4 regions of the Pigmentiphaga sp. YJ18 genome follow, and region 4 is predicted to be linked to each of the others. Evidence: predicted binding sites of a transcription regulator. Region 4 holds the regulator's gene; each other region holds the start of a gene.
What was found. Region 4 encodes FNR, which switches genes on or off when oxygen is low (the NO sensors DNR and NnrR bind a similar motif). Its sites were predicted from a motif close to TTGATNNNNATCAA; they were not measured.
Positions count from the first base shown of each region.

Region 1: WKR98_RS24055 (universal stress protein) is a predicted target of FNR. The motif match lies at 1,117-1,130, and genes of this name have one in related genera.
Region 2: WKR98_RS16930 (universal stress protein) is a predicted target of FNR. The motif match lies at 1,275-1,288, and genes of this name have one in related genera.
Region 3: cydD (thiol reductant ABC exporter subunit CydD) is a predicted target of FNR. The motif match lies at 1,206-1,219, and genes of this name have one in related genera.

Region 1 covers NZ_JBBUKU010000004.1:341,579-343,775, reverse strand. The annotation lists gene WKR98_RS24060 (energy transducer TonB) at 1-68, opposite strand, end outside; gene WKR98_RS24055 (universal stress protein) at 186-1,034, opposite strand; gene WKR98_RS24050 (hypothetical protein) at 1,479-1,742, shown strand; tRNA gene WKR98_RS24045 (tRNA-Thr) at 1,799-1,874, opposite strand; gene maiA (maleylacetoacetate isomerase) at 1,969-2,197, opposite strand, start outside.
Region 2 covers NZ_JBBUKU010000002.1:668,887-671,083, forward strand. The annotation lists gene WKR98_RS16925 (carboxypeptidase-like regulatory domain-containing protein) at 1-333, opposite strand, end outside; gene WKR98_RS16930 (universal stress protein) at 377-1,216, opposite strand; gene WKR98_RS16935 (MFS transporter) at 1,410-2,197, opposite strand, start outside.
Region 3 covers NZ_JBBUKU010000004.1:444,450-446,646, reverse strand. The annotation lists gene WKR98_RS24585 (NAD(P)-dependent oxidoreductase) at 73-684, shown strand; gene WKR98_RS24580 (hypothetical protein) at 823-1,134, shown strand; gene cydD (thiol reductant ABC exporter subunit CydD) at 1,282-2,197, shown strand, end outside.
Region 4 covers NZ_JBBUKU010000002.1:175,775-177,971, reverse strand. The annotation lists gene WKR98_RS14655 (LysR family transcriptional regulator) at 1-548, shown strand, start outside; gene fnr (fumarate/nitrate reduction transcriptional regulator Fnr) at 607-1,332, shown strand; gene WKR98_RS14645 (SapC family protein) at 1,343-2,074, shown strand; gene WKR98_RS14640 (LysR family transcriptional regulator) at 2,085-2,197, opposite strand, start outside.

The DNA of each region.
Region 1 (2,197 bases), on a different contig from region 4:
ACCGCGGCGCCAGCGCCGACGCGCAGCCCGACGGGGGCCGGCGTATTCCAATGCAAGGTGGCACTCATTCGAATGAATCGCGTAGCTGACCGTGAAGATCGCTACGATATCACAAATGCGACTTATTCGCAGTTAGGTAACAACAACGGCATGCCGGAATCAGGACCCCGGCATGCCGCCCGGTTTCAGCGCTCCATCGTCCGCACGATCAGGGCATCGCAGGGCGTCAGGTAGATGAGCCGTTCCGCCACGCTGCCGATCGCGGTCCGCAGCAGCCCCGTCAGGCCATGCGTGCCCACCACCAGCAGGTCGGTCGGATGGCTGCGCACATAGTCCGGCACCACGCCTTCGGGCAGGCCGTGCTCCAGGACCAGCCGCGTGCCCGCCCGCCCCGCCTGGGACAGGTTGTTGGCGATGAAGCCGTCGGCCAGGCGTTCGGCCGCGCGCCGCGCAGCCTCGACCTCCGCCAGGTCCGGATCGGCCTTCAGCGTGGGATAGGCATGGAACAGCGTCATTTGCGCGGCGGGGAAGAACGCCCGCGCCGCGTTCATCGCCTGGCGGGAGCCCTCGGAGAAATCCGTGGCCGCGACGACGTGCTGATAGCTACGGTGCGGACGCTTCTTCACGATCAGGATGGGCAGCGTCGACTCGCGCGCCAGCTTCTCGACCGTGGACCCGAGCAACAGCCGGCCCAGCGTCTCGTCGCGGGCCACGCCGGTCACGATCAGGTCGCATTGCCGGCCGCGGGCGGTACGCTGGATCACCTCGACGGGATTGCCGGTCTCCAGCACCAGCTCCATCGGCACATCCACCTCGCCCACGATGTCGCGCAGGGCCCGCTCGGCCGTTTCCCTGTCCGCTTCGCGGCTGCCGCGCGCCATCAGCCGCTCGACCAGCGGCGACTCCTCGACGACGTGAAGCACGACGAGCTTGCAACGCCTCTGGCGGGCGATCTCGATCGCGCGGTCCAGGGCCCGGTCGCCGCGGGCACTCAAATCGGTGGCAAGCAAGATGCTGCAAGTATCGGTACCCATGCTGGCATTCCATCATTGTTTTAGGGGAGAACCCATCGTGCCATGAAGCCGGGTGGCGCAAGCCGGCCGCGGTCGGCCGGGCTTGACCTGGATCAACCGGACGTCACGTCCACCGGCCGTAGCCCGCCCCCTTCCGCGTTCGTGGAAGGAGGAACGCCCCTTAAATGAAACCCACGGTAACAAAATGTGGATATCATCCACCCTCACTCGAAATTCCGAATTTGAGGGGCAAATGGATCTTCTTTTCGCGGTTTTGATTGTCCTGATATGTGCCATATCCATTGCGCTTATCATCCGGAGCCGGCGCCGGACGCGGCGTCTGGCGGAAATCGCACGGCGCGGAGGCGCGCTTTGCCCACGATGCGGGCGTTATGTTTCCCCCGGTTCCCTGGCCTGCCGGCACTGCCTGACGCCCATGCAGCCGGCCGCCTCGCGGCAGCGGGCATGAAGCCCCCGCCCGATACGGACCGGGTCGCGCCCGGCTCCGATGCCCCTCCATCCCAGCGGGACGGCCCGCTCCACGATATCTGGCCAGGCTGGACGGACGAGACGATTCCCACCTTGTTCGCGCACCTGTATCTGTTCCGTCTGGCGGCTCATATGGTCCTGCCGCCGGCGCAGCTCCGCGCAATCGCGGACAGGATGGAGCACCTGACCCGCGATCTGCGGGCCATGCATGACCAGAATGACGAGGAACCTTCGCCGTGAAGACTTGCGGGAACGGCAAAGAAAAAGGGGCAGCCCGATGGGCTGCCCCTTTTTGATGGTGCCGGCAATAGGAGTCGAACCTACGACCTTCGCATTACGAATGCGCTGCTCTACCAACTGAGCTATGCCGGCGAAACCTTGCCCAGCCTGATGAACCGCCGCGCCAAAGGCGCAGGCTTCAAGCTAGCCCGCTATTCTAGCAAAACTTTGCTCGGCAATTCAAATGCTATTCCGCATCCGGCTGCGCATCGGGATGGGCGGCCTGGAAGGCGGGCAGCGCGGCGCAATGGTCGGCGATCCGCGCCACCGTCGGCATTCCATCCAGGTTCGCCTTCAGGCGCCGGGCGTTGTAGACCTGCGGCACCAGGCACAGGTCGGCCACCGTCGGCTGGTCGCCGTGGCAGCACAGCCCTGTATAGGGCGAATCGGCCAGCATGCGTTCAAGCGCGGCCAGG
Region 2 (2,197 bases), 490 kb from region 4:
TCCGTATTCGGCATCGATCCGGTAGTTGCCCGGCGCGAGCCTGGCCAACAGGTAAGGGCCCTGGGTGGTCAAGGACAGGACGTCCTTGCCGCCGCTGTCGTGGATGGCCACGCGCACGTCGGCCACATATTCGCCGCTCTTGGCGGCCGCCAGCATGCGCAGGCTGTAGTCCTTGGCCATGGCGCGGATGGCGGTCGATTCGTCCTGGCCCACGCCGCCCGTTACATAGGCGATGCCGTTCTGCTCGCCCTTGTCCATCGCCTGGCCGGCCAGCGGCCATGCAGCCGCCAGCGCAAGCGCCAGGGGCGCCGCCCATCGTAGATTCTGCTTCATGGTGCTGCTCCTTGCCGATCCCCGGGCCCTCCAGGCCCGTGGATCAATGGGAAAACAGGACCGGCACGGTCATCGACTCCAACAGGGTTCGTGTCGTGCCGCCCAGGACTGCCTCCCGCACGCGGCTGTGGCCGTAGGCGCCCATCACGATCAGGTCGCAGGCGTTGTCTGCGGCCGCGTTCAGGATGCAATTGCCTATCCCTATCCTCGCGCTCTCGCGCACGGTTTCCTGCGGGATGGGATATTGCCGCCCGGCGCAGTAGGCCAGGAAATCGGCCCGCTTGACCTGGGCGGCCTGCTCCGGTTCGGACGGCGGGTCGACCCGCAGCGCGAACAGTTCGGAGGCTTCTTCCAGGATGGGACCGGCATCGGCCAGCGCGCGAGCCGATTCGCGCCGTTCGTCCCAGCAGAACAGCACGCGGCGGCCGATGGCGTTCAATTCGCCCACCGACGGCAGTATCAGGACGGGGCGGCCCGCGCCCAGCATCACGGCGGCAATGAGGACCGGCATCTGCTGCGGGCCCGGATCGGCGTCGTCGGGCTGGCCCATCACCAGCAGATCGCAATAGCGGGCCTGCTCGCTCAGGACGTTCTCGGCCAGGCCGTTGCCGGTGCGCCAGTGCGCCGTCACGCCGGTCTCGCCGGCGACTTCCTGCAGCAGCGCCTCGGTGGCGGCGCGGTCGTCGTCCACGCGCTGGCGCAGCATGCGATTGACGTCGTCGGAAACGAAGAAACCTTCGTAGAGATAGGGAAGGGGGCGGCCGAAGCTGGCGTGGATGCCGACCAGCGTGGCATCGTGCTCGGCGGCCAGTTGCGCGGCGGCGCGCACGCGCCGCCTGCAGCCCCGGTCCAGATCCAGATGAACTGCGATACGTCCCAGCATATGCGCCTCCAGCCGTGAGTGGATGACTCCATCCTAGCCGCGACGCGATGGGTGAACCTTGATCTGGCTCAAGTCCGCCGCACGCGTGGGCGACGGTGGCACCTCATGAATAGTCTGGTACGAAAAAAGCCAAAAGGAAAGGGCGCCGGCGGGGGAGTTGGTAACCAGAACTGAATGCGGAACCGAACAGGTTCTAGACCGCCGCCGAACGCCGCGCCAGCAGGATGGCATTGGCCGCGGCCAGCGTCAGCAGGACGACCACCAGGCCGATGAAGCCGTTCCAGCCGGCCAGGTCCAGCGCGTAGCCGCCCCCCAGCCCGATCAGGCTGGAGCCGCAGTAGTAACCGAACAGGTACAGGGACGATGCCTGGGCGCGGCCCTGCCGGGCGGCGCGCGCCACCCAGGAACTGCAGATGGAATGCGCGCCGAAGAAGCCGAAGGTCAGCACCGCCATCCCGAGAACCAGCAGCCACAGGTTGCCCGACAGGGTCAGCAGCGCGCCGGCCAGTTGCAGCAGGACGCCCGCCGCCATGACGCGTCCGTGTCCCAGGCGGGCGGCCAGGTCGCCCATCCACGCGGAGCTGACGATGCCCGCCAGGTAGACCACCGAGACCATGCCCACCACGGCATGGCTGAGCGAGAACGGCGGGGCGAGCAGCCGGAAGCCGATGTAGTTGTACACGGCGACGAAGCCGCCCATCAGCAGGAAGCCCTGGGCATACAGCCGCAGCATGACGGGATTGCGCAGGTGGGCCCGGAAGCTGCCCAGGGCGCCGGCCAGGTCCAGCGCGCGCGGCTTGAAATGCCGGGACGCGGGCAGGGTCTTCCAGAACAGCACCGCGCCGGCGAAACCGATCAGGCCGATGACCAGCGCCGCGACCCGCCAGCCGTGGCCATCGGCGATCACGCCGGCCAGCAGGCGGCCGGACATGCCGCCGATGGCCGAACCGCCTATGTAAAGCCCCATCGCGAGGCCCGCCG
Region 3 (2,197 bases), on a different contig from region 4:
GCCAGCCTCTAAGCTTGTAACGGTCGCGGCGGATCGCCTCCGCCCCCTCTCTCTCATCGTCAAGGAGCTTCCATGAATCTCGCCATCATCGGCGCCACCGGCAACGTCGGCAGCCGCCTCGTCAACGAAGCCCTGGCCCGCGGCCACCATGTCACCGCCATTGCACGCCATGCCTCCAGGCTGGCCGCGGACCCCGGACTGGACACGCTGGACATCGACCTGGCCGACGGCGCGAAACTGGCCTCGGCCCTGCGCGGCCAGGACGCGGTCGTCAGCAGCGTCCGCTTCGCCACCTCGCCCCTTGCCAGCGTCCTCGGCCCCGTCAGGCAGGCCGGCGTTCCGCGGCTGCTGGTGGTGGGCGGCGCCGGCAGCCTGGAAGTGGCCCCGGGCGCCGCGCTGGTGGATACGCCGGCGTTCCCGGCCGAATACAAGACCGAGGCATTGGCCGGCCGTGACTGGCTGGACGCCCTGCGAGCGGAAAAGGACCTGGATTGGACCTTCCTGTCGCCGTCGGCGCTGTTCGTGCCCGGCGAGCGCACGGGCACGTTCCGCCTGGGCGGCGATGCGCTGCTGACCGCCGCGGACGGCCGCAGCTGGATTTCCATGGAAGACTTCGCCATCGCGATGCTGGACGAAGTGGAAAAGCCCGCGCACACGGGCCGGCGCTTCACCGTGGGCTACTGATCGCGTCGCGGGCGAACAACGCGAAGCGCGATGCCCGCCCCGGGGGCGTTACATGTGGCGACGATTGCAACAGCCCGCACAAACCGCCGGCCGGGAATCGCCCATACAGTGGGGGCATCGCAGTCTCGGAGAATCTGTATGAAACGGCTGGCAATGGCAGGGCTGGTGGGCGCGGCCCTGTTGGCCCTCAGTGCGACGGCCCAGGCCCGCGTGAGCGTATCCATAGGCATCGGCATACCCGGTATCGTCTATGGTCCGCCTCCGGTGTACATGGCTCCCGCTCCGGTCTATATGCCGCCTCCTCCCGTCATGGTGGTCCCGGGGCCGGTCGGCTACGTGCCTTATGACCCGTACTGGCGCGAGCGCCGATGGGAACAGGAGCGGCGCTGGGAGCGTGAACGGCGCTATCGGGAAGAACGCCACTATCGGCGCCACGGCTACCGCGACTGAACGACGGCCCCTTGCACGGGGCCGTTTCCTTTTGCCGCCGGCCGCCGGGGGGCGCGACCGAATGTCGCGAGTTGAGGCAGATCATTGTCACGTCCTACCGAGCACTGATACCTTAGGGGCAGCCCAACGTACAACGGGAGTACGCCCCTGTCCCGCCCCGCCCGCGCGCGCTCCGGCGACGCGCTCCGCCCTTCCCCCGGCGACTGGCTGCAACTGGCCGGATCGCTGACGTGGCTGGTCCAGGCCGGCATCCTGGCCTCGGCGGTGCAGCGCATGGCGGCGGATCCGGGCGACGTGGCCGCGGGCCTGATCGCCGCCGCCTGTTTCCTGCTTGCCGGCGTCCTGCGCGCGGGCTGCGATGCGTGGGGGGCGCGCCTGAGCTTCCAGGTCGCGCGGCGCCGCCTGTCGACACTGCGCGCCACCGCGGTCGATGCGCTGGCGAACGGCTCTCCGCTGGACAAGCGGCGCCCCGCCGCCGGCCACGCGGCCAGCGTGCTGGCCGAACAGGCCGATGCCGCGCTGCCCTATCTGGCCCGCTACCCCGCCATCCAGTTGAAGATCCTGGTCGTGCCGCTGGCCATCCTTGCGGCCGTCGCGCCGCTGTCGTGGGTCGCGGCGCTGGTCCTGCTGGCCTCGGCCCCGCTGATCCCGGTGTTCATGGCGCTGGTGGGCTGGCGCGCCCAGCGCGCCAGCCAGGCCCATCTGGCCGAGATGGGCACGCTGAACGCCTTCCTGCTGGATCGCCTGCGAGGCCTGGCCACGCTGCGGGCGCTGGATGCCGTCGACGCCACCACCGGACGGCTGGCATACGTTGCACAAACGCTGCGTACGCGTACCATGGCGGTACTGCGCATCGCCTTCCTGTCCTCGGCGGTGCTGGAATTGTTTTCCGCCATCGGGGTCGCCATGGTCGCGGTCTACGTAGGATTCCACCTGCTGGGCACCTTGCCCTTCGGCACCTGGGGCAGTCCGCTCGCTCTCGGCCAGGGCCTCTTCGTCCTGCTGCTGGCCCCAAGCTTCTTCGAGCCGCTGCGCGATCTTTCCACGGCCTGGCATGACCGGG
Region 4 (2,197 bases):
CCCATCCCGGCATCACCGTGACACTGGACCTGAGCGACCGGCTGGTGGACCTGGTCAACGAAGGCTATGACTGCGCCATCCGGATCGGCGACCTGGCCGACTCCAGCATGGTCAGCGTGCGCCTGGCCGACAACCGCCGCATGGTCGTGGCCGCGCCCGCCTACCTGCGCCGGCACGGCACCCCGCAGCACCCCACCGACCTGGCACGCCACAACTGCCTGTCCTTCGGCACCGGCGTCAATCAGGCGCGCGGCTGGCTCTTCGCCGTCGACGGCAAGACGACACCGCAGCGCGTATCGGGTACGCTGGAATGCACCGACGGCGCCGTGCTCCATGCCTGGACGCTGGACGGACGGGGGCTGGCATGGCGATCGCTGTGGGAAATCGAGGACGACCTCAAGGAAGGCCGGCTGGTGACGGTGCTCGACGAATTCGCCGCGCCCCCCAACGCCATCTACGCCGTGTATCCTCAGCGCAAGCATCTGCCGCTGCGCGTCCGGGTCTTCATCGACATGCTGCGGCAAAGCTACGCCAAGCGCCTGCCCTAGCCTTCCCGGGCTGGCGCCCGCCCAGGCCGCCGCGGCCGGCTCAGAACAAAGACAAGCCATGACCAAACGCATTCCAGTTACCCCAGACTCCGTACGCTGCTCGACCTGCGGGCTGGGGCAGTTCTGCCTGCCCGTGGGCATGGCCGCGGAGGACGCCGGCCGCATGGACGAACTGGTGCAGCAGCGTGTGCGGCTGGCCCGGGGCGAATCCCTCTTTCGCTTCGAGGACGGCCTGGACGCCGTCTACGGCATCCGCTTCGGCACCCTGAAGACCTATCTCGAACTGGCCGACGGCCGCCAGCAGATCACCGGCTTTCACCTGCCTGGCGAAATCGTCGGGCTGGACGGCCTGGGCCGCAACAGCCACGCCTCGACCGCCATCGCGCTGGAGGACAGCGAGGTCTGTGTGATCCCGGTGCGCGACCTGTCCTCGCTGGCCAACCACCTGCCTTCGCTGCAGCGCCAGCTCATGCGGCTGATGAGCCGCGAAATCGAACAGGACCAGCAGATGCTGCTGTCCCTGGGCACCATGCGCGCCGAGGAGCGGCTGGCCGTGTTCCTGATCAGCCTGTCGGAACGCCTGGCCGCACGCGGCTATTCCTCGTCGGCCTTCGTGCTGCGCATGAGCCGCGAGGAAATCGGCAACTTCCTCGGGCTGACCCTCGAAACCGTGAGCCGCCTATTCTCGCGCTTCGCCAAGTCCGGCGTGCTGCGCATCCAGCAGAAGCAGGTCGAGATCCTCGACATGCCGGCGCTGCGGCGCCTGGCCGGCCCCCATTGCTAGCAGGAAATCGATGACCACCTCCCCCCAGGCGGGCGCCAACGCCCCCATGTTCGCCCTGGCCCGCGCCCTGGACCCGCAGCGCCACGCCCATCTGCGGTTCGACCGCCAGGCCGGCTACGCCTTCGCGCGCGGCCAGACCGCGGTGCCGCTGGTGGCCACGGAGTTCGCGATGGCGGCGCGCGACCTGCCCATCGTGTTCGCCGGCGAGGAGCAGATGCCCATGGCGGTGCTGGGCCTGCGCAACGCGCAGAACCTGATGGTGGACGACGCGGGGCGGTGGCGGCCCAGCCGCTACATTCCCGCGCACCTGCGGCGCTATCCGTTCATCCTGCAGGAAGATCCGGCCAGCCAGCGCTACGCGCTGTGCGTGGACGAGGACGCCGAACACCTGCGCAGTTCCGCCGCCGATGCCCAGCCCCTGTTCGAGGGTGGGCAGCCCGCTCCCGTGGTCGGGGAAATGCTGCAATTCCTGGGAGAACTCCAGGCCGGCCTGGCCATGACGCGCGACTACGTCGCGGCCCTGCGGGCCGAGAACCTGCTGATCCCGCGCCAGGTGGCCGTGGACCTGCAAGGCGGCGAGCGCGTCACGCTGGATGGCTTCCTGGTCGTTGACGAGACCCGCTTCGACCAGTTGCCGGACGCCACGGCCGCCGCGTGGATGCGCAAGGGCTGGCTGGCCATGACCTACTTCCATCTGCAATCGCGGCTGAACTGGGGCCACCTGGTCACGCTGGCCGGCTAGCCGCCGCGCCTCACGCCGCTTCCGGACACACCGGCGGCGTCGGGCCGGCTCCCACCTTGCGCAGGCTGGCGCCTATGTGCAGGTCGGCGATCTGCCGGCGCAGCCAGGTATTGGCGCTGTCAT